2 regions of the Tumebacillus sp. BK434 genome follow, and region 2 is predicted to be linked to the other one. Evidence: a T-box and tRNA genes for the amino acid it is inferred to sense, from the RefSeq annotation. Region 2 holds a T-box; the other holds one or more tRNA genes.
The links. The T-box of region 2 lies ahead of pheS (phenylalanine--tRNA ligase subunit alpha). A T-box ahead of a tRNA ligase gene usually reads a tRNA of that ligase, here a tRNA-Phe.
Positions count from the first base shown of each region.

Region 1: it encodes a tRNA-Phe, which carries the amino acid that the T-box ahead of pheS (phenylalanine--tRNA ligase subunit alpha) is inferred to sense. The anticodon was not compared.

Region 1 covers NZ_SLXS01000006.1:117,689-132,528, forward strand. Annotated here, with positions in the region: gene serS (serine--tRNA ligase) at 1-961, opposite strand, end outside; gene EV586_RS15650 (U32 family peptidase) at 1,321-3,828, shown strand; gene EV586_RS15655 (hypothetical protein) at 3,982-4,488, shown strand; gene EV586_RS15660 (RsmF rRNA methyltransferase first C-terminal domain-containing protein) at 4,571-5,944, opposite strand; gene pabB (aminodeoxychorismate synthase, component I) at 6,135-7,601, shown strand; gene pabA (aminodeoxychorismate/anthranilate synthase component II) at 7,598-8,185, shown strand; gene EV586_RS15675 (aminotransferase class IV) at 8,170-8,985, shown strand; tRNA gene EV586_RS15680 (tRNA-Lys) at 9,105-9,180, shown strand; tRNA gene EV586_RS15685 (tRNA-Gly) at 9,182-9,256, shown strand; tRNA gene EV586_RS15690 (tRNA-Leu) at 9,281-9,364, shown strand; tRNA gene EV586_RS15695 (tRNA-Ala) at 9,369-9,444, shown strand; tRNA gene EV586_RS15700 (tRNA-Thr) at 9,448-9,523, shown strand; tRNA gene EV586_RS15705 (tRNA-Glu) at 9,532-9,608, shown strand; tRNA gene EV586_RS15710 (tRNA-Phe) at 9,638-9,713, shown strand; tRNA gene EV586_RS15715 (tRNA-Ile) at 9,725-9,801, shown strand; gene EV586_RS15720 (spore germination protein) at 9,920-10,144, shown strand; gene EV586_RS15725 (Hsp20/alpha crystallin family protein) at 10,199-10,726, opposite strand; gene EV586_RS15730 (spore germination protein) at 10,854-11,099, shown strand; gene EV586_RS15735 (hypothetical protein) at 11,104-11,337, shown strand; gene gerPC (spore germination protein GerPC) at 11,476-11,724, shown strand; gene EV586_RS15745 (CoA transferase subunit A) at 11,894-12,586, shown strand; gene EV586_RS15750 (CoA transferase subunit B) at 12,619-13,278, shown strand; tRNA gene EV586_RS15755 (tRNA-Lys) at 13,462-13,537, shown strand; tRNA gene EV586_RS15760 (tRNA-Gly) at 13,674-13,748, shown strand; tRNA gene EV586_RS15765 (tRNA-Leu) at 13,777-13,860, shown strand; tRNA gene EV586_RS15770 (tRNA-Ser) at 13,900-13,988, shown strand; tRNA gene EV586_RS21205 (tRNA-Ser) at 14,308-14,389, shown strand; gene EV586_RS15775 (hypothetical protein) at 14,764-14,840, shown strand, end outside.
Region 2 covers NZ_SLXS01000005.1:11,954-26,793, forward strand. Annotated here, with positions in the region: gene pheT (phenylalanine--tRNA ligase subunit beta) at 1-1,669, opposite strand, end outside; gene pheS (phenylalanine--tRNA ligase subunit alpha) at 1,685-2,749, opposite strand; T-box leader at 2,802-3,046, opposite strand; gene EV586_RS13710 (DUF2512 family protein) at 3,129-3,509, opposite strand; gene EV586_RS13715 (TrmH family RNA methyltransferase) at 3,646-4,449, opposite strand; gene EV586_RS13720 (potassium channel family protein) at 4,467-5,120, opposite strand; gene rplT (50S ribosomal protein L20) at 5,238-5,597, opposite strand; gene rpmI (50S ribosomal protein L35) at 5,642-5,839, opposite strand; gene infC (translation initiation factor IF-3) at 5,863-6,384, opposite strand; gene ytxC (putative sporulation protein YtxC) at 6,638-7,525, opposite strand; gene EV586_RS13745 (S-layer homology domain-containing protein) at 7,721-9,019, shown strand; gene EV586_RS13750 (sensor histidine kinase) at 9,054-10,322, opposite strand; gene EV586_RS13755 (response regulator transcription factor) at 10,322-10,999, opposite strand; gene EV586_RS13760 (hypothetical protein) at 11,090-11,944, opposite strand; gene trpB (tryptophan synthase subunit beta) at 12,063-13,223, opposite strand; gene EV586_RS13770 (pentapeptide repeat-containing protein) at 13,372-13,977, shown strand; gene EV586_RS13775 (C40 family peptidase) at 14,110-14,838, opposite strand.

The DNA of each region.
Region 1 (14,840 bases), on a different contig from region 2:
TGACCACGCGGTACGGCAGTTCCAGCAGTTGCAGCAGGTCTTCCGCATTTTTCGTGATCGTCTGCAGGATCGCTTCCGACACTTCCGGGTCGTTTTTGCAGAGCACCACCTGCTCGACTTTGGCGAACTGGTGCACGCGGTACAGCCCGCGCACATCGCGGCCCGCCGAACCGGCTTCGCTGCGGAAGCAGTTCGAGACGCCGGCAAAGCGGATCGGCTCCTCGACATCGACCGTCTCGCCGCTGTAGTAGGAGACGAGCGGCACTTCCGACGTGCCGACGAGGTACTTGTTGTCTTCCAGCGCATAAGTCTGGTCCAGACCCAGCGGGAAGAAGCCGGTGTTGGTGAACATCTCTTCGCGCAACATCACCGGCACGTCAACCACCGTAAAGCCGCGGTCGGTCAGCAGGTCGATCGCCAGCGACTGCACCGCACGGTGCAGGTAGGCGCCGATGCCTTTCAAATAATAGTTGCGCGTGCCTGCGACCTTCACCCCGCGCGGGATATCGAACAGGTCGTATTTTTCCCCGAGCGCCACATGGTCGAGCGGCTCAAAGTCGAACACCGGCACGTCACCGACCCGGCGCACTTCCACGTTGTCGGCGTCCGATTCGCCGATCGGCGTGTCCGGCGAGATGATGTTCGGCACACGCAGCATCAGTTCGCGCAAGTTCGCTTCCACGTCGTTCAAGGAGCTCTCCAGCAAGGTGATGTCCGCGTTGATCTTGCGCACCTGCTCTTTGGTCTGCTCCATCTCGTCTTTCTTGCCTTGTTTCGCCAGCTGCGGCATCATCTGCGACAGCTGGTTGCGCTGCATGCGGTACTGCTCCAACTCCTGCAGGATGCGGCGGCGCTCGACGTCAAACGTCAGCAAGCCGTCGATCGACACCTCGATGCCTTTTTGCTTCGCGACCTGCTGCACCATTTCCGGATTCTCGCGAATGTAGCGAATGTCCAACATGTTTCATGCACTCCTCACTGTAAAATTTTTCCGAAAAACACAAAGAGCGCCCACATCCCTTTGGGACGAGGAGCGCTCTTCTCGCGGTGCCACCCAACTTGGCCAAACATCTGCAACAGACAATCTGACCCTCTTTGCACTGCTGTAACGGGCAGTCCCCGGTCTGCTCTTCGCAGACGCCTCCGAGTTGGATGCTCTTCACCGGCATAATTCCGCTCTGTAGATTTTTTCTATTATAAGATAAGATGTTACGAAATGACAATGGGTATTCTTTTTGCCAGCAATTCTTTCACCATTTCGGGAAAACATGTACAATAGACAAGTTAGACTGAAACAGGTGAAACGGAAGGTGACTATAGATGAATCAAAACTTGAGACGTGAAGACATCGAGCTTCTCGCGCCTGCAGGCAACTGGGAAGCGATGCGTGCAGCTGTGGCCAACGGGGCGAACGCCGTCTATTTCGGCGTCGAAAAGTTTAACGCCCGCGCCCGGGCGAACAACTTCTTGATGGAAGAGCTGCCGGAGATCATGGAGTTCTTACATATGTACGGTGTGAAGGGCTTTCTGACCTTCAACATCCTCGTCTTTGAAAATGAGCTGGAAGACGCCAAAGAACTGATCGATGCCTGCATCGACGCCGGGGTAGACGCGGTGATCGTGCAAGACCTCGGCCTGGTCAAGATGATCCGCGAGATCTCGCCCGACTTCCCGATCCACGGATCGACGCAGATGACGATCACCTCTTCGGAAGCGGTGGAGTTCACCAAGCCCTACGACATGGAGCGCGTCGTCCTCGGCCGCGAGAACTCGCTCAAGCACATCCAAAAGATCGCGTCCGAAACGGGCAGCGAACTGGAAGTGTTCGTGCACGGCGCTTTGTGCGTCTCCTACTCCGGCCAGTGCCTGACCTCGGAGATGTGGGGCGGCCGCTCCGCCAACCGCGGCGAATGCGCACAGGCCTGCCGCCTGCCGTATGACATGATCGTCGACAACGAGCACAAAGACATGGGCAACATCGCCTACGTCCTGTCGCCGAAAGACCTGTCCGCGCTGGAACTGGTGCCGGAGCTGATCGAAGCGGGCGTGACTTCCTTCAAGATCGAAGGCCGTTTGAAAGCTGCCGAATACGTGGCGAACGTCACCGCGAAGTACCGCAAGGCGATCGATGCTTATTTTGCCGGGGCGGACTACGACCCGCAGATCATCGACATCGCGGAGCTGGAGCAAAGCTTCTCGCGCGGCTTCACGCACGGCTTCCTCTCCGGCACCAACCACCAGCAGCTCGTCGACGGCACGTTCCCGAAAAAGCGCGGCGTGTTCCTCGGCAACGTGAAAAAAATCTTCCGCGACGCGATCCTCGTCGATCTGCAAGCGCCGCTGAAGCGCGGCGACGGCATCGTGTTTGACGCGGGCGACCCGACCCAGGACGAAGAGGGCGGACGCGTCTATGACCTGCGGATCAAAGGGCAGAAGATCGAAGGCAAAGTCGAAGCGGGCATGTACGAGATCGTCATGGGCCGCCATGACGTCGACCTGAGCCGGATCAACGTCGGCGACAAAGTGTGGCGCACCTCCGACCCTGAGCTGGACCGCCGCCTGCGCAAGACGTTTGAAACGGAAAAGCCGTACCACACCTTCCCGGTCAACGTCTCCGTGTACGGCAGCATCGGGCAGCCGCTGATGACGATCTGGACGGACGTCAACACCGGCCATGAAGTCACGATCTCCTCGGACAAACCGGCCGAAGCGGCGATGAAGCGCCCGCTGAACGATGAAGTGCTGCGCGATCAGCTCGGTCGTCTCGGCGGCACCGTCTACCACCTCGGCGACCTGTCGCTCGACCTCACAGGCGATCTGATCGTGCCGATGTCGGAGCTGAACCGCATGCGCCGTGACGCGGCCGAACAGCTGCTGGCGCTGCGCGTAGCACCGCGCCAGTATCAAAAGCGTGACATCGACGTCTACGCCGACACGGCGGCTGCCGATCCGGCCAACGGCGCCGAAGCCAGCCTGATCGCGCTGTGCCGCTCCTTGGAGCAGATCGAAGCGGCAGGCAAGACCGATGTCGATTATATCTACGCCGACTTTGAATTTGTCCGCGACTATCCGAAAGCGGTCGAGTCGGCGCGCCAAGCGGGCAAGAAGATCGCCCTCGCCACCCCGCGCATCCTGATGCCGGGCGAGCGCGGCATCCTGCTCAACATCATTAAGGCCCAGCCGGACGGGATCTTGATCCGCAACACCGGCGCTGCCTATTTCTTCGAGCAGGAGCGCCCGGAAGGCATCGAGCTGATCGGCGACTTTTCGCTGAACATCGCCAACCACAAAGCGGTCAACCTGTTTCTCGATCGCGGCATGAAGCGCGTCACCGCCTCCTACGACCTGAACACCGAGCAGATGGTCGACCTGCTCTCTCAGTCGGACGCCAGCAAGATCGAAGTGGTCATTCACCAGCACATGCCGATGTTCCACACCGAGCACTGCGTGTATGCGACCTTCCTGTCGGAAGGCACCGACTACACCAACTGCGGACAAGTCTGCGAGAAGCACCGCGTTTCGCTGCGCGACCGCGTCGATTTTGAACATCCGGTTCGCGTCGACACCGGCTGCCGCAACACCGTTTACAACGCGGTCGACCAGTCCGGGGCCGAATTCCTCCAAGAGTTCCTCGAATACGGCGTGAACACCTACCGCGTCGAGTTCCTCGAAGAGGACGGCGGACGCGTGCAGGAAGTGCTGAAACTGTACCGCCAAGCCCTGCAAGGCGAAGTGACCGGCACCCACGTCTGGCGCACGCTGAACGCCACCAACCAGCTCGGCGTCACGCGCGGCCAGCTGACGAAGACGGGCATCACGCGCGGCTAAAGGGAAGAGCTGCAGAAGCTGATCTTAGGATCAGCTTCTTTTGCATTTAGAAATTGGCTCCTGACGATGTACGATTGACTGGACGCTTTATCATGTTAAAATACGGGTATTGGCTCTATTACTTTCTTTCTTTTTATAAAGGGGGGTAGGCCGATGCTCATCCACGGGAATGCGGAAGCGAACGGATTGATCGTCCAGACGATCGTCGACGGCTGCGGCGTGTTTATGAACCGGGCCAGAACGATTTTGGGCGAGAAAGGGATTGTCGAGATTGATGAACACGGTTGGTACCCGCTGCAAGCGGTTTTGGAAACGTTAGACGAACTGAAGCGGACGGTCGGCAAAGAGATCATCTGTGAGATCGGCAAGCATGTCGCCATGCGGGCGAAGGAGATCGAAGGCGTCCACACTTTTGAGCAGGCGATGCACGCCTTAAACGACATTTGCCACTTCCACCACCGGGGAGTCGGCAGCAGCGAATTGGCCTATCAATGCCTCCAGTCCGAACCGAATCAATTGCACATCATCTGCCACAATCCGTATCCCCACAGCTTCAACTTGGGAATCATTCGCGGCATGGCCCGAAAATTCTCGATCCTGGTGCGCATCGAAGCGCTGCCGTCCGTACATCGTGGCGGCGAGTTTCTCGTGACCCTGTAGCTCAAGTCCCAAGTGAATATAAAATGGCATCATCATAAAAAGACCACGTTCCCGGGGAACGTGGTCTTTTCCTGTCTTGCGCTTACGGCCAGCGCAGGCCTTTCGGGTAGTGATTCTTCACCACGCCGCCGGACTGTTTACCCCAGCCGAGCGGAAACCCGTCCACGGTGAGCACAACCCAGCCTCTGGCGCTGTCCGCCGCGACCGTCTCGCCGCGCAGATACTGCAGCGTCTGCGGGCTGTCGGCCGTCAGCGGCACCGTGTGGCGTATTGCTTGTGCAGGGAGGCCCAGCGCGAGGGCATGGCTCGGCTCGAAGCGATTCTTCTTCAGCGTTCCCAAGTGCCAGCCCGGACGCACCACTTTCAGCCCCTTGAGGTCGGGCAGCCCGCTTGGCACGAGATAGAGGTTGTCCCCGAAGAGCAGAAATTCGCCTTCCGGGGTGCTGTGCAACGCTTCTTCGGCAAACTGCCGGTAGCTTTTCAGCGCCTCCGCCGGAAGCTTGACCGGCTTGACCTCTTTGCGGCGCGGGGCCGGCTCGCCATCCGTCTTGCGCAGATGCGCCACATAATGCCCTTCCCCGCGCAGGCGATGCGGCCACAGGCGGGCCGTCTTGGCCAGATCGGCCCGGCCTGCGTCGGCCCACTCCGGGCGGCCCGGCGCAAAGTGGTCGAACGTGTGAATGGCCAGCACTTCAAACTCCGCATACTTCTGCAAAAACGCTTCGATCAGCCCTTCGTTTTCCGCGGGCGCAAACGTGCAGGTCGAGTACACCAGCGTCCCGCCCGCGCGAAGCATTTGGGCGGCCGCATCCAAGATGTCGAGCTGGCGCAGTGCACAGGCGGTGACATGCCCCGGACTCCATTCTCCGCAGGCATCGGGGTCTTTGCGGAACATGCCTTCGCCCGAGCACGGCGCATCGACCAATATCTTGTCAAAAAAAGCGGGGAAGCGCTCGGCGAGCCGGTCGGGCATCTCGCTTGTGACGAGCGCATTTTGCACGCCGCACCGCTCGATGTTTTCGGAGAGGATCTTCGCCCGCTGCGGATGCGGCTCATTGGACACGAGCAGCCCCGTCCCTTGCAAAAGGGCGGCGAGGTGCGTCGATTTCCCGCCCGGAGCGGCACACAGATCGAGCACGCGGTCGCCTGGCTGCGGCTTGAGCACTTCGGCGACCGACATCGCGGACGGCTCTTGAATATAGTAGATGCCGGCCGCATGGTAGGGATGTTTTCCCGGCCGCTCCGGCGCTTCGAAATAAAACCCGCCCGGCACCCACGGCACCGGCTCCAGATGAAACGGCGCGAGCTGCAACAACTGCTCAGCGCTTGTTTTTAACGTATTTACGCGCAATCCCTGTACGGAAGGACGATCGAGCGTTTCGCGAAACGCTGCGTATTCATCGCCCAACAGCTCCTGCATGCGCGTCAAAAAAGCTTCCGGATATATCGTCCGCACTTCTGCCAAGGACATCATCTCCCTGCCCATTAGGTTTTCCGGAAGTATATCTTACCATGTGTGGAAACGCGCGCATAGCATCCCGCTAAGGAGCTCGCATCACAGGGTCTTTTTTCATTGCAACGGAGGGAAACCTATAATACAATTCGCGTAGAATGTCACGGCTCACGAGAGCAGGGGGAACAGAAGCTTGAAGACTGAACAACTGCAAACTTACCGGGCAGCGGGATACCGCCTGCTGCCTGTCAAACGTACATATGACGGGGTGACGCTCGACCCGGCGGAAATTTACGAGCGCTTGGGCTGGCAAGGCAAGCATCATTTTTTGCTGGAGTCGGGCAAGATGGGCGACTTCTCGTTTGTCGGCGGGGAACCGTTCGCCACGCTGACCGCCAAAGACGGCCGGATCGAGTTCGTCCACGGCGAACACCGCGAGGAGCGCACAGGCGATCCGCTGGAGATGCTGCGCGAAAAAATGGCCTTGTTCCGCGCCCCGCGCCTGGCCGGCTTTCCGAAGCTGCGCGGGGGAGCGGTCGGGTTCTTGGCGTACGACACGGCACGCTATATCGAGCGCTTGCCGGAGCAGAGCCGGGATGACCTCGGGACGCCCGATCTGTATTTTGTTTTTGTGGACAAACTGTGTGTGATCGACCACCGGAATGGAACGGTGCATCTGATCGCCCATGCCGATCTGCAGGCGGAAGACGGACTGGCGCAGGCGGAAGCGTCCCTGGCGGAGATGGAGCAGAAACTGTTCCACGGCGCGTCGCAAGCGCCGCTTTTTCCCGTGCTCACCGCGCAGGAGGACTGGAGCTATTCCTTCTCGCAGGAAGCGTTCCAACAGGCGGTGCTGAACGTGCAGGAATACATCCGCCAAGGCGACGTGTTTCAAGTGAACCTCTCCGTGCGCCAAGGCCGGACGCTTGGCGCGGCGCCGTATGAGATCTATAAACATTTGCGAAAAATCAACCCGTCGCCGTACGCGAGCTATCTGCATTTCCCGGAGTTGCAGCTCGTGTCCTCATCGCCGGAGCTGCTGGTCAACGTGCTGCAAGGCGAATGCAACACCCGCCCGATCGCCGGCACCCGTCCGCGCACCGGCGATGCCGTGCAAGATCGGCAGGCGGTGGAGGAGCTGCGCAGCAACGAAAAAGAGATCGCCGAGCACATCATGCTGGTCGACTTGGAGCGCAACGATTTGGGGCGCGTCTGCCGCTATGGCTCGGTGGAAGTCAATGAGCTGATGGCGATCGAAGAGTATTCGCACGTTTTCCACATCGTCTCCAACGTGCGCGGGCAACTGGCAGACGGCCGCGACGCCTACGATGTGATCCGCGCAACGTTCCCCGGGGGCACGATCACCGGCGCACCGAAGATCCGCACGATGGAGATCATCGAAGAGCTGGAGCCGACCCGCCGCGGGATCTACACCGGGTCGATCGGCTGGATCGATTTTGACGGCGATATGGAACTGAACATCGTCATCCGCACCTTGCAGGTGCAGGACGGCAAAGGCTATGTGCAGGCGGGGGCGGGCATCGTGATCGATTCGGTGCCGGAGCGGGAATACCACGAATCCCTGCGCAAAGCCAAAGCGCTGTGGGTCGCGATTGAACAAGCGGAGCAAGCCGCGCAGAAAGGGGGCGTCCAGGCATGATCCTGATGATCGACAACTATGATTCGTTTGTGTACAACCTCGTGCAATACTTGGGCGAGATGGGCCATGAGCTGGTCGTCCGCCGCAATGACGGCATCTCCGTCGAGGAGATCGCCGCGCTGAATCCCCGCGTGATCGTCATCTCCCCCGGGCCGTGCTCGCCGAACGAAGCGGGCGTGTCCTTGGAGGTGATCCGCACCTTTGCCGGCAAAATTCCCTTGCTCGGCGTCTGCCTTGGGCACCAGTCGATCGCGCAGGCGTTTGGCGGCCATGTGGTGCGGGCCGAGCAGCTGATGCATGGGAAAACGTCGCGGATCGAGCATGACGGGCAGACGATGTTTGCCGGGCTGCCCTCGCCGCTTACCGTATGCCGCTACCATTCGCTGATCGTCGAGCGCGAGACGCTGCCGGAGTGTTTTGAGATCTCGGCATGGACGGAAGCGGGCGAGATCATGGCGATCCGCCACAAGGAGCTGGCGGTGGAAGGCGTGCAGTTCCACCCAGAGGCGATCTTGACCGAGCACGGCAAGCAGATGCTGCGCAACTTTTTGGAAAGGCAGGGGCTGGTATGCTCGTCTATCTAAACGGTCGCATCGTTCCGGCGGAGGAAGCGACCGTGTCCGTCTTGGACCATGGCTTCCTGTACGGGGCGGGGCTGTTTGAAACGATGCGCACCGCGGGCGGTGTTCCGATGTTCTGGCCGGAGCACGCCTGCCGCCTGCGCGAATCGGCCGCGTGGCTGAGCATTCCGCTTCCGTGGAGCGATGCGGAGCTGGAGAGGGCGATTGTGGAGACCGTGCGGGCAAACGGTCTGGAGGAAGCGTACGTCCGTCTCACCGTCTCGCGCGGAGAAGGGGCGCTCGGCCCCAGCGGCAAGACGTGCGCGGCGCCGACGCTGGTCATCTATGTAAAAGAGCTCGTCCTGCCGCCCGTGACAGGGCGCAATCTGGTCGTATTGACAACGGTTCGCAGCACTCCGGAAACGCCGGTGCGGGCGAAGACGCTCAACTACCTGAACAGCCTGCTCGCCTATCGTGAACTCGAGCAGCGCGGTGCAGCAGAAGGGATTCAACTCACCCAGGACGGGTATATCGCCGAAGGTGCGGTCAGCAACCTCTTCTTCGTCGTGCAGGGTGAAATCTGGACGCCTGCGCTCGAGACAGGCTGCCTGCCGGGCATCACGCGCGACTGGGTGCTGCAGCAGTTGCCAGTGATGGAGAAGCGTTTCACGCTCGCGGACATCGCGGGCGCCACCGAAGCATTCACCAGCTCATCTGTCGTCGGGATTCTCCCGGCCACAGCCATAGAAGGCGTGCCGATCGGCTCTGGAGAGCCCGGCCCGGTGACCCTGCAACTCATCGAAAACTGGAAGAAAAATACTTGAGAAATACCTCTTGCAAACTACTATACGCCATGATATATTAATACCTGTCGCCGCGAGAGATGCGCAGCGGCAACCGTCGGACAGAGGTAGTCCAGTTAAGGGCACGACGTCCTGTACGTGAGCCATTAGCTCAGTTGGTAGAGCAACTGACTTTTAATCAGTGGGTCGAAGGTTCGAGTCCTTCATGGCTCACCATGCGGAAGTGGCTCAGGGGTAGAGCATCGCCTTGCCAAGGCGAGGGTCGCGGGTTCGAATCCCGTCTTCCGCTCCATTTTTCTTCTTTAAAACAAAATATGCGGTCGTGGTGGAATGGCAGACACGCACGCTTGAGGGGCGTGTGGGGCAACCCGTGGAAGTTCGAGTCTTCTCGACCGCACCATTTTGGGGGTATAGCTCAGTTGGTAGAGCACCTGCCTTGCAAGCAGGGGGTCAGCGGTTCGAATCCGCTTATCTCCACCAGTTGCCTTTTTAGCTCAGTAGGTAGAGCGCATCCATGGTAAGGATGAGGTCATCGGTTCGATTCCGGTAAAAGGCACCATTTTTCTTGGCTCGTTGGAGAAGCGGCTTAACTCACCGCCCTTTCAAGGCGGCATTCACGGGTTCGAATCCCGTACGAGTCACCATTTTCTTTTCCCGTAACAAAACAACAGATGGCTCGGTAGCTCAGTCGGTAGAGCAGAGGACTGAAAATCCTCGTGTCGGCGGTTCGATTCCGTCCCGAGCCACCATTTTTGGATGCGGGCCCATAGCTCAGTTGGCTAGAGCGCACGACTGATAATCGTGAGGTCGGAAGTTCGAATCTTCTTGGGCCCACCATTCAACTTACGCAAACAAGGGTTCAAGCCTATAAACTCAGTATGCGCGAAAGCGGTGTCTCCTGACACCGCTTTTTTATTTTGGCATACATTGCTACTAGCAGAGAGGAGGAGCGTGGATGCCTATTGGCGGAATCAACGTCTTTGCCTTTAAAGTCAACGTCATCGACAAAGGATACATTAACATCGGGCCTTCCTTCGTGCAGGATTGGAATGGCTACAGCAAGCAGAACTACGGTTCCGGGGAAGCAAACGGTGACGTGGCCGCACAGTTTGCAGGAGCAACGAACATTCTGGATACAGATCTCGCCGATCAAAATATCAATCGCACCAGCGCCGTGTAGCAAGCGCCAGCAGCATCAAAAAATCGTCGGTTCGCACCTTGCGCCGACGATTTTTTATGGTTCGCTTTGGATGTTGATCCGCCGGCCGGCGCTGTTCTTCTTGCGTCGGCGCGGCAGCCGGATCTCTAACAGCCCATGGCGATAGATCGCTTCAATGTTCGCTTCTACAATCGGCTTGTGAATGGGGATCGAAAGTGAAAAAGCGCCGACAAACCGCTCCGCCCGTACCGGGTGCAGGTCAGGGTAGGGGCGCTCCAGCGTTCCTTCCACGATCAAATGCCCATGCTGTGTGTAGACTTCCACAGCGGACATGTCCTTCAAGCCGGGCAATTCAACATGCACGAGGATCTGCTTTTCCGTTTCAAACAGGTCGACGGCCGGTTTCGAGGAGGGGGCAGTTGAAGACGGCGCATCGGCCGACCCGATCGTTCCGTTTCCCCGTTCATAGCTTCGGAGATCTTCACCGCTGCGGTTCTGTTGTTCTGCATCGGGGATCACAGAGAGAATGTCCGTCCAGAAGTCATCCCCGAAGAACTGACGGGCTTGTTTTTCCCAACGGGTCCAACTTCGGTTGTCTTTCAACGGTGATTCCCCCCTTTTCCTGCGGTCATAGATAGCCTATGCGGACAGAAAATCAGGTGTGCGTTTGGGCGGATGTCACCACCTTCACGTTGCGCACATAGGCTGAAGTAATGAGGAGGTGGGCGAGATGGCTTTTACCATTAATATCTTCTGTATCAAAGTCAACAACGTGGAGAATGCCTCCGCGCTGAACGTCGGGCAAAACCTCCTGAATGACTGGAAGAACAACTCCAAATACAACCAAGGCTTTGGCAACTTGAACGGAGACGAGAACGTCCAGAAGCGGCTGCGAAGCCGTGTGGACGACCCGGATTTTATCGACGCGCCGGTCCGAGACACTTCCGTGACCCAACTTCCTTCCTTATTGGGGTGAGATGATGCAGATCAACGTAATGAATGTGCGAGTGACAACGTTTGACAAAGCGTTCATGACCATTGGCCCGAGCATCCAAAACGTGGTGCGCGGGCGGCAGAATCAGAATCAGGGGTTCGGAGAGGTCGAAGGCGATTTCAATACGACAGAAACGACCCGTTTTGAAGTGGACGACCGTGATGGAATCGACTTTCCGGTCCATCGTGTCCACATCAACATCGCAGGGAAACGCAAATGAAAGTGTTTTTTGATGTGAAAAATATCCGCATCAGTTCGATGGAGAACTCAGCACTGAACGTCGGGAAAAACTGGCTGGTCTCTGCTGTTCCAGGACGAGAAGCTCAACACGAGAGCGAGGAAGAAGGTGAAAGCGGCCGTGTGGGACGTATGGCAGGCCCTGCAGCAGCTCGAGGCCCGCATTCGCAGACTGGAAGCAGAAAATGTTGAATTGCGGCAGCAACTGAAAGCGGGCAAACGTCCATTAAAAGTCAAGAAAATCGTCTACCATGTTCATTCGCTGCACATCCAAGAGATGAAAGGCACGATGAATCTCGGTATCTCCGCCCCCTTGCCGGAAGAGGAAATGGAGCAGTTTCGCATGGAAATGCAAAAACAGCAAGATTGAGAACTGTCGACAGCTCAGGTTGACAGTTTTTTTATGAGTACGACCTCAATTATTGGGCATCTTGTGGAAGGAAGTTCATAATTCGTTATCGAAGAATAGCATGATGCTGATTAACACAAGCACCGCTTGACTTGTGTCAGGCAGATACATAAAGGAGGTAACAATCGTGATTAACAAAGTCTATGACAGTGTACAAGAAGCCATTGCAGATATCCAAGACGGCGCCACCATCATGGCTGGCGGTTTTGGTCTGTGCGGCATCCCGGAGAACTTGATCCTTGCACTGCGCGACAAAGGCGTTAAAGACCTCACCGTCATCTCCAACAACTGCGGCGTCGATGAATGGGGCCTCGGCTTGATGCTGCAAAACAAGCAGATCAAGAAGATGGTCGCTTCGTACGTCGGTGAAAACAAAGAGTTCGAGCGTCAATTCCTCTCCGGCGAGCTGGAAGTGGAACTGGTGCCGCAGGGTACGCTCGCAGAGCGCTGCCGTGCAGGCGGCGCAGGCATCGGCGCGTTCTTCACCCCGGCCGGCGTCGGCACCCCGATCGCCGAGGGCAAAGAGACCCGCGTGATCGACGGCAAAGAATACATCCTCGAGTACCCGTTGAAAGCAGATTTTGCAATCGTCAAGGCGTGGAAAGCTGACAAGATGGGCAACCTGATCTACCGCAAATCCACGCAGAACTTCAACCCGATGATGGCGGCAGCAGGCAAGATCACCATCGCGGAAGTTGAAGAGATCGTCGAAGTCGGCGAACTGGACCCGGATCAGATCCATACCCCGAGCGTCTATGTTCAACGCGTCGTTCTTGGCCAGCACGAGAAGCGCATCGAACGCCGCACGACTCGTCAAGGGTAATCACCAACGGATCTGAAAGGGGAGCTAATAAAATGGCATTGACTCGTGACCAAATCGTTCAACGTGCAGCGCAAGAAATTCAAGACGGCTTCTACGTCAACTTGGGCATCGGCATCCCGACCCTGGTGGCCAACCATATTCCGGAGGGCCTGAACGTCGTCCTCCAATCGGAAAACGGGCTGCTCGGCATCGGGCCGTACCCGACCGAAGAGGAAGTCGACGCAGACCTGATCAACGCGGGGAAAGAAACCGTAACGACCATTCCGGGCTCGGCCTTCTTCTCCTCCGCCGAATCGTTCGCGATGATCCGCGGCGGCCACATCGACATCGCCATCCTCGGCGCGATGGAAGTCTCGGAAAAAGGTGACCTCGCCAACTGGATGATCCCGGGCAAGATGGTCAAAGGCATGGGCGGCGCGATGGACCTCGTGCACGGCGCGAAGCGCCTGATCGTCACCATGGAACACAACAACAAACATGGCGAAGCGAAGATCCTCAACGAGTGCAAACTCCCGCTGACCGGCCGCGGCGTCGTACACCGCATCATCACCGACCTCGCCGTGCTCGACGTGACCGCAGACGGCCTCGTCCTGCGCGAAGTAGCTCCGGGCCACACGGTTGAAGAGATCCAATCCAAGACCGAGCCGAAGCTGATCATCCCGGCAGAAGGCGTACAAGAAATCAACGTGTAAGTACAGCGTGTGAGAGCTCCGTCCGAAAGGGCGGAGCTTTTCTTCGCCAGCAGAAATTGGGTGCATTTTTTTCTGCAAAAAGTATTGCATAACGACATTTGAAATGATATATTATCTCTTGTCGACAGCGACTGGGTCGCTTCGATACGGTTAGAGTTTCCATGACATACAGCAGTGCAACAAGAGCCATTAGCTCAGTTGGTAGAGCAACTGACTTTTAATCAGTGGGTCGAAGGTTCGAGTCCTTCATGGCTCACCACTTTATGTATGGTAGTGCAGTTAAGAACGCAACAAAGGCAGCCCAGCTAAAAGCGCGACGTCCTGTCGCAACGGAGGTAGCCCAGCTAAGTACGCGACGTCCTGTCGCAACGCTGGACACGGTACATCCTGTACGTGCGGAAGTGGCTCAGGGGTAGAGCATCGCCTTGCCAAGGCGAGGGTCGCGGGTTCGAATCCCGTCTTCCGCTCCATTCAATTTCATAGTATACTTTTGATTATGCGGTCGTGGTGGAATGGCAGACACGCACGCTTGAGGGGCGTGTGGGGCAACCCGTGGAAGTTCGAGTCTTCTCGACCGCACCATTTTTTTATTTCCAGGCATTTTTCTTTTCTCTTACACGCGGAGAGGTACCGAAGTGGTCATAACGGGGCGGTCTTGAAAACCGTTAGGGGGCAACCCCACGCAGGTTCGAATCCTGTCCTCTCCGCCAAACGTTAAACAGCAAGGGTTCATGAGGGTTTTCCACAGCTTGTGGAGAGACCGCATGGACTCTTTTTTATTGTCGAGTTCGCAAGGGTGTGCGGTCTAGTTGGTTCCAAATTGGTACGCTGAGATGATGGCAAGGCATTTTTGGAGATCAGCAATCAGGGTAAGGAACGAATAGTAGACGGACAACATGACCAGCAGTTGTACGTATCAAAAACATAACCAATTTTTGCACCATATTTGATTTTCTAATTCCATGCACCCAAGTTCCCACCCATTCATCTCAAAAACGAATTACAAGGCAAATACGAGTGTCTGAGTGGGGAGAGATAGAGATATTGGGGCGATCTAGAAAACCGTTAGGGGGCAATCACCACAGGGGTTCGAATCCCCTCCTCTCCGCCATTTTTGATACATGAGGCTTCGAGGAACTTTTCCACAATTTGCGGAGCGACTGCAGGAATCGGACGAATTTGTATGAGTTCGCTAGGGTTCTACAGACCGCCTTTAATAAGACCGATGTGCCATGCTGATGGGATTGTTCCTATCAGCTTATTTTCGTGCTAGCTCTTTACAAGTAGGATGTACTACCATGTCACGAAGTGTGATTAATTGAGTGTTTTGAGAGTTTGGATGTATAATAAGTAAATACCAGTCACATCAAGACCGAGTGAGGCTTGTAGCTTTGGCTAGGTGGGTTCCGGTGCGTATGATCAATGGATAAAATAATATCAATTAATAAACACATTGTTTAGTTCTATGGATAGCGAGGGTTCTACATGAGAGGACATGAAACCAAAGCTGCGACCCGCTCCGTTGCACAACGAGTCCCAAAATCGAGTGCAAGGCGTACGAT
Region 2 (14,840 bases):
GCAGCGCGTTGCGCTCTTCGGACAGCGGATGCATCAGCTCCAGCTGCTTCTCGAAGCCCGCTGTGGCAAGGCCCAGCTTCTCGAAATTGCCGATGTGGATCAGCGAGTAGGTCACCACTTCGGTCAGCCCCATGTGGATCAGCAGTTCGCGCGCGGAACGACGCAGCTTTTGCACCGGCGAGAGCTGCCCTTGCACGAGCGCCCCTTCCGGCAAGGTGACCGGGATCTTGTCATAGCCGTAGACGCGGGCGATCTCTTCGATCAGGTCTGCTTCGCGCAGCATATCCGGACGGCGGGTCGGCGGGGTGACATGGTGGGCGCCGTCCACTTTGAACCCGGACACTTCGAAGCCGAGGCGGCGCAGGATCGCGATCATTTCGCCTTCTTCGATCGCCGTGCCGAGCAGTTGGTTCACGCGCTCCGCACGCAGCGGCAGAACGTGCGGCTCGGCCGCTCCTGTCACCACTTCAATCGGTTGGCCGACGATCTCACCGCCGGCGAGCTCGACGATCAGCTCGGCTGCGCGGAGCAGGGCAGCTGTGACCATGCCTTGGTCGATCATGCCTTTTTCGAAACGCTTTTGCGCTTCGGAGTTCAGGCCGAGCGCTTTGCCCGTCTTGCGGGTGGTCGCCGGGTCGAAATAGGCCGATTCGAGGACGATCGCCGTGGTCGCAGCGTCGACTTCGGAGTTCTCGCCGCCCATCACGCCGGCCAGACCGATCGCTTTTTGCGGGTCGGCGATGACGAGCATGCCATGGTCGAGCGTGCGCTCGTTGCCGTCGAGGGTGACCAGCTTTTCGCCATCATACGCTTGGCGGACGATGATCGTGCTCTCCGCCACTTTGTTCAGGTCGAACGCATGCAAAGGCTGGCCCATCTCGAACATCACAAAGTTGGTGACGTCGACGACGTTGTTAATCGGGCGAACGCCGACGGAGAGCAGTTTCGCCTGCAGCCAGAGCGGCGATTCGCCGATCGTCACGCCTTGGATCACTTGAGCCGCGTATTTGGTGCAGTTCTCCGATTCGATTTTCACAGTCGCCGGGGACGCGCTGTTACCGTGCGGCTTGAACGTTTCGTTCAGCTTCACTTCGCGGCCGAGCAGCGCAGCCACTTCGTAGGCGACGCCGCGGTAGTTGAGCAGGTCGGAACGGTTCGGCGTCAGTTCCAGTTCGAGCACCGTGTCGTTCATGTACAGGTATTCGGTGATGTCCGTCCCGATCGGTGCGTCGGACGGGAGAATGTACAAGCCTTCGGTCTGCTCTTTCGGCAGCAGCTTGATGTCCAGGCCGATCTCTTTGGCCGAGCAGAGCATGCCTTGCGATTCGACGCCGCGCAGCTTGGCTCTTTTGATTTTGAAGTCGCCCGGCAGTACGGAGCCGATCACCGCGACCGGAACTTTCTGGCCCGGCGCCACGTTCGGTGCGCCGCAGACGATCTGCAGGTGCTCGCCGGTGCCGGCATCGATCGTGCAGACGCGGAGCTTGTCGGCGTTTTCATGCTGGCGAGTCTCGAGGACGTGGCCGATGACCACACCGGTGACGCCGAGGTTGAGCGGGGTAAATTCTTCGACCGGTACGCCGGCGTCGGTGAGCAGGGCGCCGATCTGTTCAGGGGTGAGATCCCCGATTTCTACATATTCACGAAGCCATTGATAGCTGATTTTCATTGTTTTTCCCTCCTGCTACACGCGAGACTTGAACTGCGACATCAGGCGCACATCGTTGGTATAGAAATGGCGGATGTCTTCGATGCCGTAGCGGCGCATCGCCATCCGCTCGACGCCCATGCCGAATGCGAACCCGGTGAACTCTTCCGGATCGTAGCCGGCCATCTCCAAAACGTTCGGGTGCACCATGCCGGCGCCGAGGATCTCGATCCAGCCGGTCTGCTTGCAGATGCGGCAGCCTTCGCCTCCGCACGTGTAGCAGGTGACGTCGACTTCGGTGGACGGCTCGGTGAACGGGAAGTAGGACGGACGCATGCGGATCGACACGTCTTGACCGAACATCTGCTGTGTGAACAAGGTCAGAATGCCTTTCAGGTCGCTCATGCGGATGTTGCGGTCAACGACCAGCCCTTCGATCTGCATGAAGACGTGAGAGTGGGTCGCGTCGTCGTCATCGCGGCGGTACACGCGACCCGGCGCGATGATGCGCACCGGCTGCGGCGAAGTCTCGCCGCGCTGTTTGGCCGCTTCCACATTGGCGCGCAGCACGCGGCCCTGCACCGGGGAGGTCTGCGTGCGCAGCAGCATGTCTTCCGAGATATAGAAGGTGTCCTGCATGTCGCGGGCCGGGTGGTTCTTCGGCACGTTCAAAGCGCCGAAGTTGTTGTAGTCGGTCTCTACTTCCGGGCCTTCTGCGATCTGGAAGCCGAGGCCGAGGAAGATCTCTTCCGCCTCGCGGATCAGGCGGTTCAACGGATGTTCGCTGCCAAGCGGAACATTGCGTCCGGGCAGGGTGACGTCGATCGTCTCTTCGCGCAGACGTTTCTCGCGCTCTTGGCGGCGCAAGTCTGACTCGCGCGCTTCCAGAGCTTGCTCCAGCGCTTCACGCACTTCGTTGACCAGAGCGCCGATTACCGGACGCTCTTCGGCGCTAAGGTCTTTCATGCCGCGCAAAGCGGCGGTCAGTTCACCTTTCTTGCCGAGGTAGGTCGCTTTCCAGTCACCGAGCTGTTGCAGCGATGTCTGCTCTTGCAGCTTCTCCAGCGCTTGTTCTTTCAGTACAGCAAGCTGTTCTTTCATTCGTGTTCCCTCCTGCTTCATGTATCCAAAATAAAAAAGACCTTCATCCCAGGCAAGGGACGAAAGTCTTCGCGGTACCACCCTAATTGAGCATGGGCAAAAACACCCACGGCTCCACTTCGTTTCCAGGTAACGGCAGTCTGCTGCCGGCTTGCCCTACACAGGTTGCAAGAACCGTTCAGGCAAGCAGCTCGGGAGTGAACTTCGGCGGTCGTCATCGCGTAAGGATGCTTGCAGTCTGTGGCATCCTCTCCCTGTACGCTTCCGAGCGCTTACTCTCTCCGTCCATGCTGTTGGTTGTTCGATTGTGCTATTGATTACTTAGTATAGTACAGGGCAAAAAGCTTTGCAACTGCAAACGTGCAAAATGAGGCCGTCCCTAACGGTCGGGTCCGGGTTCGCCGACCGGTTCGTTCGATTTGCGGACGAACTGAAAGTGGTAAAAAATCTCGATCCCGGCGACGAGCAGGCCGACAAACCAGGCAAACGTCCAGGAGACGTTCATGCCGGGCAGAAAATAGTTCCCGGCAAAAACGACGAGGGCGGCCAGCACGAGGTCGACGGCGACGGCGACGATCTGGTTCACCGCCCGCGGGATGATCAGGTCGGCCGCATAACCGAGCACGGCGATGATCAGACCGAGCATCACGGCATGGAACAGGTTGGCCTGCCCCCAGAGCGGGAAGAACAGCGCAATAAAATACACAGCTGCGATCATTGAGCCCAGTTTCACCACAAACGCAAGCAGATGTCGGTTCACTGCAAACACCTCCATAGAGGAAGTCTGCCCCGCCAGCAGGTGAACCATGCAAGTTCCTGCCATGCACAAGTTTCCGCCTGTGCCAGACCCTCCCTCAACAACAAAAGGCACCGCTCGCAGTGCCTCTCGCTTTCGCTTAGTGCGAACGTTGGCGCAGCGCTTCGTAGAGCATGACCGACGAGGCGATCGCCGCGTTGAGCGATTCGGCCTGTCCGGGCATCGGCAAGGTGATGTTGTGGTCGACCAGCGCGGTCACAGCGGCGCTCAGGCCGTGCGCTTCCGAACCGATTACCAGTGCGGTGCCTTGCGTGAAATCGTGCTGGTACACCGTCTTCTTTGCATCGACCGCCGTGCCGACGACGGCGACGCCTTGGCGCTGCATCGCGGGCAGGAACAGCTCCAGATCAACTTCGAAAATCGGCAGGTGGTACATCGACCCCATGGTCGAGCGCACCACTTTCGGATTGTAGAGATCGACACACGTTTTGCCGAGGAACACGCCGGTCGCGCCGACCGCATCGGCGGTGCGGATCATCGTCCCGAGGTTGCCCGGGTCCTGGATCCCGTCCAGCACCAGATACAGCGGGTTGTTCTTGTTCGCCAAATAGCCTTCCGCGTCGCCCGCCGTCTGCTTGATCACGGCGATCACGCCCTGCGGCGTCTTGGTGTCGGAAATGTGCTCCATCACCGACTCCGTCACTTCATACACCGCGGTGCCGAGCGAGGCGAGGCCGTTGATGATCTTGTCATAGCGCCCGGACTGCAGGTCACCGCTGAGCAGCACCGCTTCGATCGGTGCCCCGGATGCCACCGCATCTTCGACCAGACGCGTGCCTTCCGCTATGTACAGCCCTTGCTGATTGCGATATTTCTTCTGCTTGAGCGCAGCCCAGTCTTTGACCCGGCCGTTCTTGACCGACGTAATCTGTTCAAAATTCATCAGAGTCTGTTCACCCTTTATCTGTTTTCGTCAAGCTCATCTAAATCTTCATTCTTCCCAACCACCACCAGAACATCCCCTTGATGCAGAAGGTCGGTCGCGATCGGCGAGATGTTGATGTCCTTGCCGTGCTTGATCGCCATGACGTTGACCCCGTAACGGCGGCGCAGGTCGAGCTGTTCCAGCGACTTGCCGATAAATTTGCTCGGCGCCTGCAACTCGTAGATCGAATAGTCGGGAGCCAGCTCAATATAATCCAGGATGTTCGGCGAGACCAGGTTGTGCGCCACCCGGTAGCCCATGTCGCGCTCCGGATAGACCACTTTGTCCGCCCCGATCTTCTCCAGCACCTTGCCGTGCAGTTCATCCTGCGCTTTGACGACGATATACTGCACGCCGAGCTCTTTGAGAATCAGCGTCGTCAAAATGCTGTTCTTCACGTCGTTGCCGATCGCGACGATGACGACGTCAAAATTGCGGATGCCGATCGACTTCAGCGCGTTTTCATCGGTCGAATCGGCCGTCACCGCATGCGTGACCAAGTCGGCGATATCCTGAATGATGTCATCATCCGAATCGATGCCCAGCACATCGTAGCCCATCTCGTACAGCGTGCGCGCCACAGAAGTGCCGAAGCGTCCAAGGCCGACCACCGCGAATTGTTTTGCCATTGTAGTTTTCCCCCTTTGCCGATGCTTGATCGGTCACGTTCGGTAAGCAGCTTTTGTTCCTAGCATACCCCAATCATACGAAAAAAGGCCTGCCGAAGCAGGCCTTTCCAGCGCAAGTTACGCGTTTACTTTCGATTTTGCCAGGTTTGCCAGTTCTGCAAACGCTGCTGCATCGTTAACAGCGAGGTCAGCCAGCATCTTGCGGTTGACTTCTACGCCTGCTACTTTCAAGCCGTGAACCAGCTTGGAGTAGGACAGACCGTTGATGCGAGCTGCTGCGTTGATACGAGCGATCCACAGTTTGCGGAAGTCGCGTTTCTTCTGGCGGCGGTCACGGTATGCGTACAGCAGGGACTTCATGACCTGTGCATTTGCAGTTTTAAACAGACGATGCTTGGAACCGCGGAAACCGCGTGCAAGCTTCAGGATTTTCTTATGGCGACGGCGGGTAACAGTACCACCTTTAACTCTCGGCATTCTAAGTAACCTCCTATGCTGTGTTCAAACAGAAAATAATAGTCTTACAGGTAGGTGAGCATTTGCTCGATACGCTTTTGGTCGGACTTGTGTACAGTACCGCGCTTGCGCAGTTTGCGCTTCACTTTTTGCTCTTTGTTGGAGAACATATGGGAAGTGTATGCATGGCTGCGGGAGAGCTTGCCGGAACCGGTACGCTTGAAACGCTTCGCCGCGCCGCGATGAGTTTTCATTTTGGACATGGTGCGAACCTCCAATTGCTAGTTTAGTTGTTGGTGTTTTTCGGCGAAAGGATGATCATCATCGAACGGCCTTCAAGCTTCGGTGCACGCTCGAGGACGGCGATTTCTTCACATTCTTTAGCCAAGCGGGTCAGAACTTTGATCCCGATATCTTGATGCGTGATCTCACGACCGCGGAAACGGACGCTCGCTTTGACCTTGTCGCCTTCGTTGAGGAATTTGACGGTATTGCGCAGCTTCGTTTGGAAGTCGTGTTCTTCGATATTCGGGGTCATGCGGATTTCTTTGATGGATACGATCTTCTGGTTCTTACGAGCTTCTTTTTCTTTCTTGCTCTGCTCGTACTTGAACTTGCCGTAGTCCATGATCCGGCATACAGGAGGCTTGGCCGTGGGTGCCACGTTCACCAAGTCGAGGTTCTTGTCAGCTGCGATCTGCAGCGCTTCACGAAGCGACTTAATTCCGAGCTGATCACCGTTGACATCGATCACCCGCACCTCACGTGCGCGGATGCCCTCATTGATTTGAACATCGTCTTTGCTAATAACCTGTCACCTCCAGAGTTAATGGCCCAACCTGTGTTGAAGAAAAAAGAAATGCGGGATGTATTCGGAGAATACATCCCGCATGGTTACAGACGAAATTAAAATCCGCGCTGAAACGTTCGCATGACCCGGTCACAATCCTTCGAGGACGCTCTTCGGGTGAGAAGCGGGAAGCTTCTTCTTTCTTCACGTAGTATGCCATTAAACTTCTTTATGTAGATTACCCGAAACGAGATTGCCTGTCAACCATTTTTTATTGATCGGTCGCTTTTTGTGCGGGCAGGTCGGCCCACTGGTGCACCGTATGGCAGAGCGGACAGCCCCGGCAGACTACCGTCTTGTCGGCGAAGATCTTCGTCACCGTCTCCGCCAGCGGCGGCAGGCTCTCCCCGCCGGCATGGATGTGCAGCTTCTCCGGGGCGAGGCTGATCAAGGTGCTCATCAACATGTCCTCCACCACCGGGTCGGCGATGTCGCCCGGCTCGATCGGCTTGCCTTCCGCGTTGTACAACCGGGTCGTGTTCTCGTCTAAGCATACCATATGCAGCAGCGGCAGTCGCGGCTCCTGCACATCCAAAAAATAGCGCAGGATCTTCACGAACTCCTGATACTCAAGATCCATCAGATATTCGTCGATCGACTGCAGAGCCACGCGGTGCAAATCTTCCTGCAGCGACCGCATCCGGAAGCGCAAAAGCCCTTCGATCAGCAGTTCATGGCCCAAGAGCAGCTGCTCTTGCACCGACAAAGCGATGTGCTGGGCGCGCAGCGGCTTGCCGTCTTGGCCGAGCAGTCCGGCCAGCATCTTGACCGCAGAGTCGGCGAGGTATTCCACTTCATCCGCCCCGTAATAATAAAAGTCGCTTGCCACGATCTTTTGCAGTTCATACCGCTCCCACACGTCTGTGACAAACTCTGCGATCCCTGCGGAGATGACTGCCATTGCGATCTCTGTGCAGTTGTCTTCAATGCCTTCGCTCGTCCCGCTCACTCTGTATGTATAAAAGGTGTACTTCCCGCGCGAACATCGCTCGCCGATCAGCCGGATGCCGTGCTCTTGCCACAGCTGCTCCCGGGCCTGCTCTAAAATGGCGCACAGCTCTTCGGCGTGTTTTTCCGCCCCAACGGTCAGTTTCTTCAACCCGCATCTCCCTCCTTCCAGATCGATCCAGTCTGTCCAATGTGTTATGGATAAGTGTATGCAAGCACAGAGGCTCCTATACAACTTTTAGGTGGAGATGATGCCAAGATGTGTGCGGAGAGCGGACAGCCCCGGCATGGGACACTAAGCCCAGCACATGCTGTGACATCTGGAAAAGGGAGGTCCTACACGCTGATGCGTAAACGCTCCGTCTGCCAATGGTTCCTCGTAGCCGTCTGCTCGATCGCGCTCGCCCTGTCCGGCCCGGCCGGCATGCCGGCTCGCGCGCAAGGGACCGGCGAGGTGACGCTCGCCAACGTATTTCCGAAAGTGGACCAGATGCAGACCAACTCCTACCGCTTTCAAGCGGCCGCCGGCCCGGTCACGATCTCCGCGCCCGGCATGACGACCGGCCAGTATCTGTCCGTGCGGGTGGAAAATGCGACCACGCATGATATCGTGCATGATGAATTGATCGGCCGGGACGAGCCTGGCGCAGAAGAGCCTGTCAGCCAATCGACCAGCTTTGCTCTGTCCTCGCCAGGTGCCTACAATCTGCTGATCAGCAACCTCTACCTCGGCGACTCGGGCGCTGCGACGATCAATGTCACGATCAGCGGCACCGGCCTGACCGTCCCTGACACACTGGTGCCGGAACTGACCATGCGTGCCTTTACGCGCGGCGAAGTGATCACCAAGCCGTTCGATCTGGCGCCCAGCGTGTCGTCGAAAGTCCCGTCGGCGAAACTGCACCTCTATCTGGACGGCGAACTGCACAGCGAGACGGCGCTGACCACTGGCACCCATTCGGCGATCATCAACCCGGCGTCGTTTCAAGACGGCTTTCATGAGCTGACCGTCACCGCGTCGCGGCCAAACTCCGCCAATGAGACGGTGCTGTTCGGCACTTTCTTCTCATCGGTGCGTCCGTCGTTCCTCGATGTTCCGCCGACGTTCTGGGCGTACGGACATATTGAGGTCTTGCATGAGCTCGGCATGATCACAGGCTATGCAGGCAATTTCCAGCCGAACAAGCAGAGCTCCCGCGCCGAATATGCCACCCTGCTCGCCAACTATTTCTTCTCGCCGGAAGAAATCGCCGCCGCGCCGGTGAAAGGGCCGTTTGCCGATGTGGATCAAAAGCACTGGGCGGCGAAGATGATCAATCTGCTCGCCAAAAACAACATGATCACAGGCTCTGTCAACGCCCGTGGGCAGCAGGTGTTCCGCCCGGGCGACACGATCACCCGCGCGGAAGCAGCCGTGATGGTCGGCAACATCCTCGGCTTTTCCCAACAGGATATCACCGGCCAGACCACTTCGCTCTCCGACTTCGCAACAGTTCCGTCCTGGGCCAAGCCGTCCGTGCTGATCATGAACCAGTACGGCTTCCTAAACGGCATCCCAGAGAATGGCCGCTACTATTTCTACCCGTTCCACCACCTCACCAAAGCGCAAGGTGCGACGATCTTGGCGAAAGTGATCGGCTATTAAGAAACAAAACCGCTCCCGAATGTGGGAGCGGTTTCTATTTTTTCGTCGGCAGCGACACGGTAAACGCCGTGCCTTCGCCCGGCGTGCTGTCGACGCGGATCTTGCCGTGGTGCGCTTCGACGATCCATTTGGCGATCGAAAGTCCCAGTCCGGTGCCGCCGTCAGACGAGGTGCGGACTTTATCACCCCGATAGAAGCGGTCGAACACGAACGGCAGGTCTTCGCGCGCGATGCCTGCGCCGTTGTCCTCGACGACGATCTCCGCGCCGTGCGCGCTGCGGTTGCAGGCCACGTGCACCTTGCCGCCTGTGCCGGTGTATTTCAACGCGTTGTCGAGCAGGATTACCAGCAGTTGGCGCAGTCGGGCTTCGTCCGCTTCGATGCGGATGCCCGGCTGCAGTTTGGTGGTCAGCTTGATCTCGCGCAGTTCGGCCATCTGGGCGAACTGCCAGGAGATCTCGGCCAGCAGCGCATCGAGCGGCAACAGTTTGCGCTCGATCTCCAACTGGTTAGAGTCGGAGCGGGCCAGCGTCAGCAGGTCGCTGACCAGCTTGTTCATCCGCCGCGCCTCTTTGTAGACGCCGGCGATCTTTTCGCTTTCCTCTTGGATCGTGCGCTCCGGATGGCGGAACAGCAGCTCCGTTTGCGACTGGATCACCGCCAGCGGCGTGCGCAGTTCATGGGAGGCGTCGGCGACGAACTGCTGTTGTTTTTCCCACGAGATGCGGATCGGCACCAAGGCCCGTCCGGCCAGAAACAGGCCGGCGAGGATCGTGACGATCCCGCCGAACAGCGTGCCTGCGCTCAAGACGGTCAGCAGGCGGTTGAGAATCGCCTGTTCGGAGTCGATGTTGCGCACCAGCTGCACTTTGGCGAGCGACACTTTGAACAGGTTGCCTTTCAGCTCGATCAGCGTGTTGCCGGGCGTGCCGATCGTCAGCACGCGATAGCTGTGCGCGCCAAAGCGGTACGTTTGCGGGAGATCGTGCGGCGCGATCTTTTGAAATTCCAGCACGTCCGCCTCTTCCATCTCCTCTTGGCTCGGATTGGTGTTGATCAGTTTGCCTTCTGTCGTCCAGGCCAGCAGGACGGCTTGGCGGTCCAACTGACGGCCGACGGGGCGGAACATCGGACCCTGATCCCCGTTGAACATGCGCTGTGACTGGTCGACCATGGCGGCGTCGACCTGATCGAGCAGCCGCTCTTCCATGTAGAGATAGAGCATGGTGCTGCCCGCGATCAATATGACAAAAAAGACGAGTGCGTTTAAGAAGACCAGTTTGTTGCGGATCTGCGCGAACATCAGCCGATCTCCTTCAGCATATAGCCGACGCCGCGCACGGTGTGGATCAGGCCGTCGCAGTTCTGCAGGGCCAGCTTTTTGCGCACATAGTGCAGATAGACATCTACGACCCCCATATTGGTGTCAACGTCGAATCCCCACACGCGGTCAAAAATCTGCTCTTTCGTTAAGATCTGCCCCCGGTTGAGCAGCAGAAACTCCAGCAGCTTGTATTCTTTCGCCGTCAGTTTCAAAGGCGCGCCTTCCACAAACGCATCAAATTCTTTCGCTTTCAGCACGAGCGGCCCGCAGACCACTTCACCGCTTTCACTGACGCCGCCTTTGCGCCGCAACAGCGCGCGGGCGCGGGCGAGCAGTTCCTGAAAGGCAAACGGTTTGGTCAGATAATCATCCGCCCCCGCGTCCAGCCCCTTGACCCGGTCTTCCACCGAATCGCGGGCGGTGAGCAGCAAGATCGGGGCTGTGCTTCCCGCCTTGCGCAGCGCTTTGATGATCTCCAGCCCCGTTTTGCCCGGCAGCATGATGTCCAGCACGAGCAGGTCGTAGATGCCCTGCCCGGCATACAAGAGCCCGTCCAATCCGTTGTCGGCTCGGTCGGTCTGGTAGCCTTCTTCTTCAAAAACGTCTGCCACCGCCTTCAAGAGCGAAGCATCATCTTCGACGATCAGCACTTTCATCGCATCGCCCCCTTTTTCCAGTGTGTTCAGCTACTGGGTAAATACTCGAAAAGGACAGGCAATCCCTGCCTGTCCTTCCCGAAACGCTTTTTAGTCGATGCGCAGCGAAGTCGGAGCCGGAATTGCCGAGGTTGCCGCTGCCCCTTCGATGCTGCCCGGGAAACCGCCGAATACCTGACCACCGAAGCCCGGACCGCCGTGTCCGTGGTCGCGTCCGCCGCCGAATTTGCCAGTGCTGTTGATCATCTCTTGCAGGTGTTCAGCGGTCAGCTTCGCTTTCATGTCATCCGCCTGCTCCTGTGTGATCTTGCCGTCGGTCACTGCCTGCTCCAAATGCTTTTGCTGCTGGGTCTGCAGGAACTCGATCAACTTGGCTTCGGTGATGCCTTTTCCTTCTGCGATCTGCTTCAGCGTCTTGCCTTCCTGTTGCGCGGTGCGCAGCTCCGTTTCGGTCAGGCCGAGGAACGTTGCCAGCTCCTCGCCACCGCCCGGACCGTGCAGGATGACGTGTCCTTTGCCGCCGGGGCCGATTTTGCCGGTGCTGTTGATCATCTCTTGCAGGCGTTCGGTCGTCATGCCCGCTTTCATCTTATCCGCCTGCGCTTGGGTCAGCTTGCCGTCGGTCACCGCTTGCGCCAACTGTTTTTGCTGCTCGGTCTGCAGGAACTCGATCAGCTTCGCTTCGGTGATGCCTTTGCCTTCTGCGATCTGCTTCAAGGTCTTGCCTTCCTGCTGGGCGGTGCGCAGCTCCGCTTCGGTCACGCCGAGGAAGGTCAGAAGCTCGCCGCCGCCAAACTGGATCTTCATCATTTTCTTGCCGGCTGCCGGCGCTTGCTGCTGTTGCTGCGTGGTCTGGTTGTCGGTCGTGGCTGCCAGCGCGGTGCCGGAACCGGCCAACACGGCCGCGATCCCCAAGGTCATCAAGAATTTCGATTTTCTGCTCATCATATTACACTCACCCTTTCGGTTGTAATTGCTTGCCTGTCTCCCTTACAACCTCAGTATGGAGCAGCATCTTTAGATTTTCTTTAAAAAAAGCCCCTCCGAAGAGGGGCTGGAACATTTATTTTGTCAACATGTGGAACACTTGCTCCACATCTTTATCGCCACGGCCGGAAATGTTGATGATGATGATCTGATCGCGGGACATCTGCGGGGCGAGCTTCATCGCATGCGCGACCGCATGGGAGCTTTCCAAGGCCGGGATGATGCCTTCGGTGCGGGAGAGCGCTTGGAACGCGTCCAGCACTTCGTCGTTGCTGACGGCAACGTACTCGGCGCGGCCCGACTCCTGCAGGTGGGAGTGTTCCGGTCCGATGCCCGGGTAATCCAACCCGGCTGCGATCGAATACGTTTTGCGCGGATTGCCTTCTTCATCGAGCAGGACGAGGCATTTGAAACCGTGGATGACAGCCGGAACGCCTTCTGCCATCGTCGGCGCCTGATCCGGCTCCACGCCGATCAGCCGCACGCCCGGTTCATCGATGTAGTGGGCAAACGCGCCGATCGCGTTCGACCCGCCGCCTGCGCAGGCGATCACCGCGTCGGGCAGCCGGCCTTCTTTTTCGAGAATCTGGCGCTTCGACTCTTCGGAGATCACCGCTTGGAAATGTTTGACCATCGTCGGGAACGGATGCGGGCCAACGGCCGACCCGAGCAGATAAAAGGTGTTCTGGTAATTTTGCACGAGATCGCCGAGCGCTTCGTCGACCGCGTCTTTCAAACGGCCCTGGCCTTTGTCGACAGCGACGACTTTCGCACCGAGCAGTTCCATCCGAAACACGTTCAACGACTGGCGGCGCGTGTCTTCCGCCCCCATGTAGATCGTGCAGTCCATATCGAACATCGCGCAGACGGTCGCCGTGGCCACGCCGTGCTGACCGGCGCCGGTCTCCGCGATGATCCGTTTGGCGCCCATGCGCTTGGCGAGCAGGATCTGCCCCATCACGTTGTTGATCTTGTGCGCGCCGGTGTGATTGAGATCTTCCCGCTTCAAATAGATCTTCGCCCCGCCGAGCTTCTCGGTCAGGTTCTTGGCGAAGGTCAGCGGGTTCTCCCGCCCGACATACTCGCGGAGGTAGTAACGGAATTCTTCATTGAATTCCGGGTCGTCTTTGTATTTGTAAAATTGCTCGCTCAAGTAGTCCATAACTTCCTGCAGTTCCGGCGGCACGTAGCTGCCCCCGAATTGTCCAAACCTGCCTTGCGTGGTCTCTGTGCTCATCTCAACTTCCTCCTCAGAAAATGTAACTCTAACTTTACTGACTTCTCATCTATGGTTAATTATAACAGAGCATTTCAACGCATTCAATCTGGTCTCCTGGAACTGGTATAATCAAGAATAGGTATCAAGATGGAGGAGGTTAAATCTGATGATCGAGTGGAACGGACGGGAGTTTGAAGGTGAGGACCTGCGCGACGAGGATTTTACGGAAGGGGAGCTGCGGGACTGCAAGTTTGTGAATTGCGATTTCCGGCATGCGGAGATGAAAGAGCTGCAGACGCACGGGTGCCAGTTTGTCGGCTGTGATTTCAGCGGGGCGCTGCTGAACAACTCGGTGCATCACAACGCAGCGTTTGTGAACTGCCAGTTCGAGGCGGCCAACCTGTTTGTGACGGAGCTGAAAGGGTGCAAGCTGACCGGGTCGAGTTTTGTGGAGGCGGTATTGACCGGTGTGACGATCGCCGGCGGCGACCTGTCGTTCGTGAACCTGCGTTCGCAGGACCTGAAGGGGCAAAAGCTGCGCGGGGTGCGCTTCGTGGAAGCGGATCTCTACGGCTGCAGCTTGGAAAAAGCCGACTTGCGCGACGCCGACCTGAGCCGCGCCAACCTCGCCCACACCAAGCTGAGCGGCGCAGATTTTCGCGGGGCGGCGATGGACGGCGTGCCGTTTGAAAACATGGACGTGCGCGGCGCGAAACTGGACATGGAGCAAGCGGTGCTGTTTGCCAGAGCGCACGGAGCGAAGGTGGATTGAAGAAAGCATGCAAATAGCCCTGATGTCAGGGCTTTTTTGATTGGCTGCGCTGTCGGTGCACGGCCGCACGGCGCTTCCATGCAAAAAGAGAGCGGTGGTCAACCCCACGCTCTCCGGATCTGACGTATGCGATTAATAATACCGACGCGCCCCGACGAAATGCGGGCCCCAGAACGTGTTGCTCATCGAGTAGACCCAGATGCCTTTGGACGAGGTGGCGGAAATGAATTTGTTATGGCCCATGTAGAAGCCGACGTGCGAGATGTGCTTCCCTTCGAGGGCAAAAAAGACGAGGTCGCCAGGCTGCAATTTCCAGCGGTTGATCGCGCGTCCGTATTTATACAGGCCGGCCGAAGTGGTGCGCGGGACGTTCACGCCGAACTTGCGGAACATGTAATAGACGAAACCGGAGCAGTCGAAGCCTTTGGACGGCGATTCGGCGCCCCAGACGTATTTGACACCGGTGTAATGCGTGGTGTCGGCGATCATCTTGCGCTTGAGGATCGCGTGCGAGATCTCACGCTGGGTAACGGGTCCGACCACGCCGTCCGCATGGATGCTGTAGGCGAGTTGGAAGTTTTTCACCGCCTGTTTGGTGACGGTGCCGTAGTAGCCGGTGATTTTCCAGTGTGTATAATAGCCAAGCGTTTTCAAGTTGGTCTGCAACTGCCGCACCGCCCAACCGGAGTAGCCTTGTTTGAGCAGGCCAGGCGTCAGCGTGGTCGGAAGCAGGACAGCAGACGTTTCGGCTGCGGCCTGCTGTTGAGGCACTTGGTGGTTCGCTTGGGCAGGCAGGCTGGTGCAGATCAGCGAAGCGGCGAGTAAGACGGAGCAGAGCATCCGTTTGGCAAACAATCTCATGT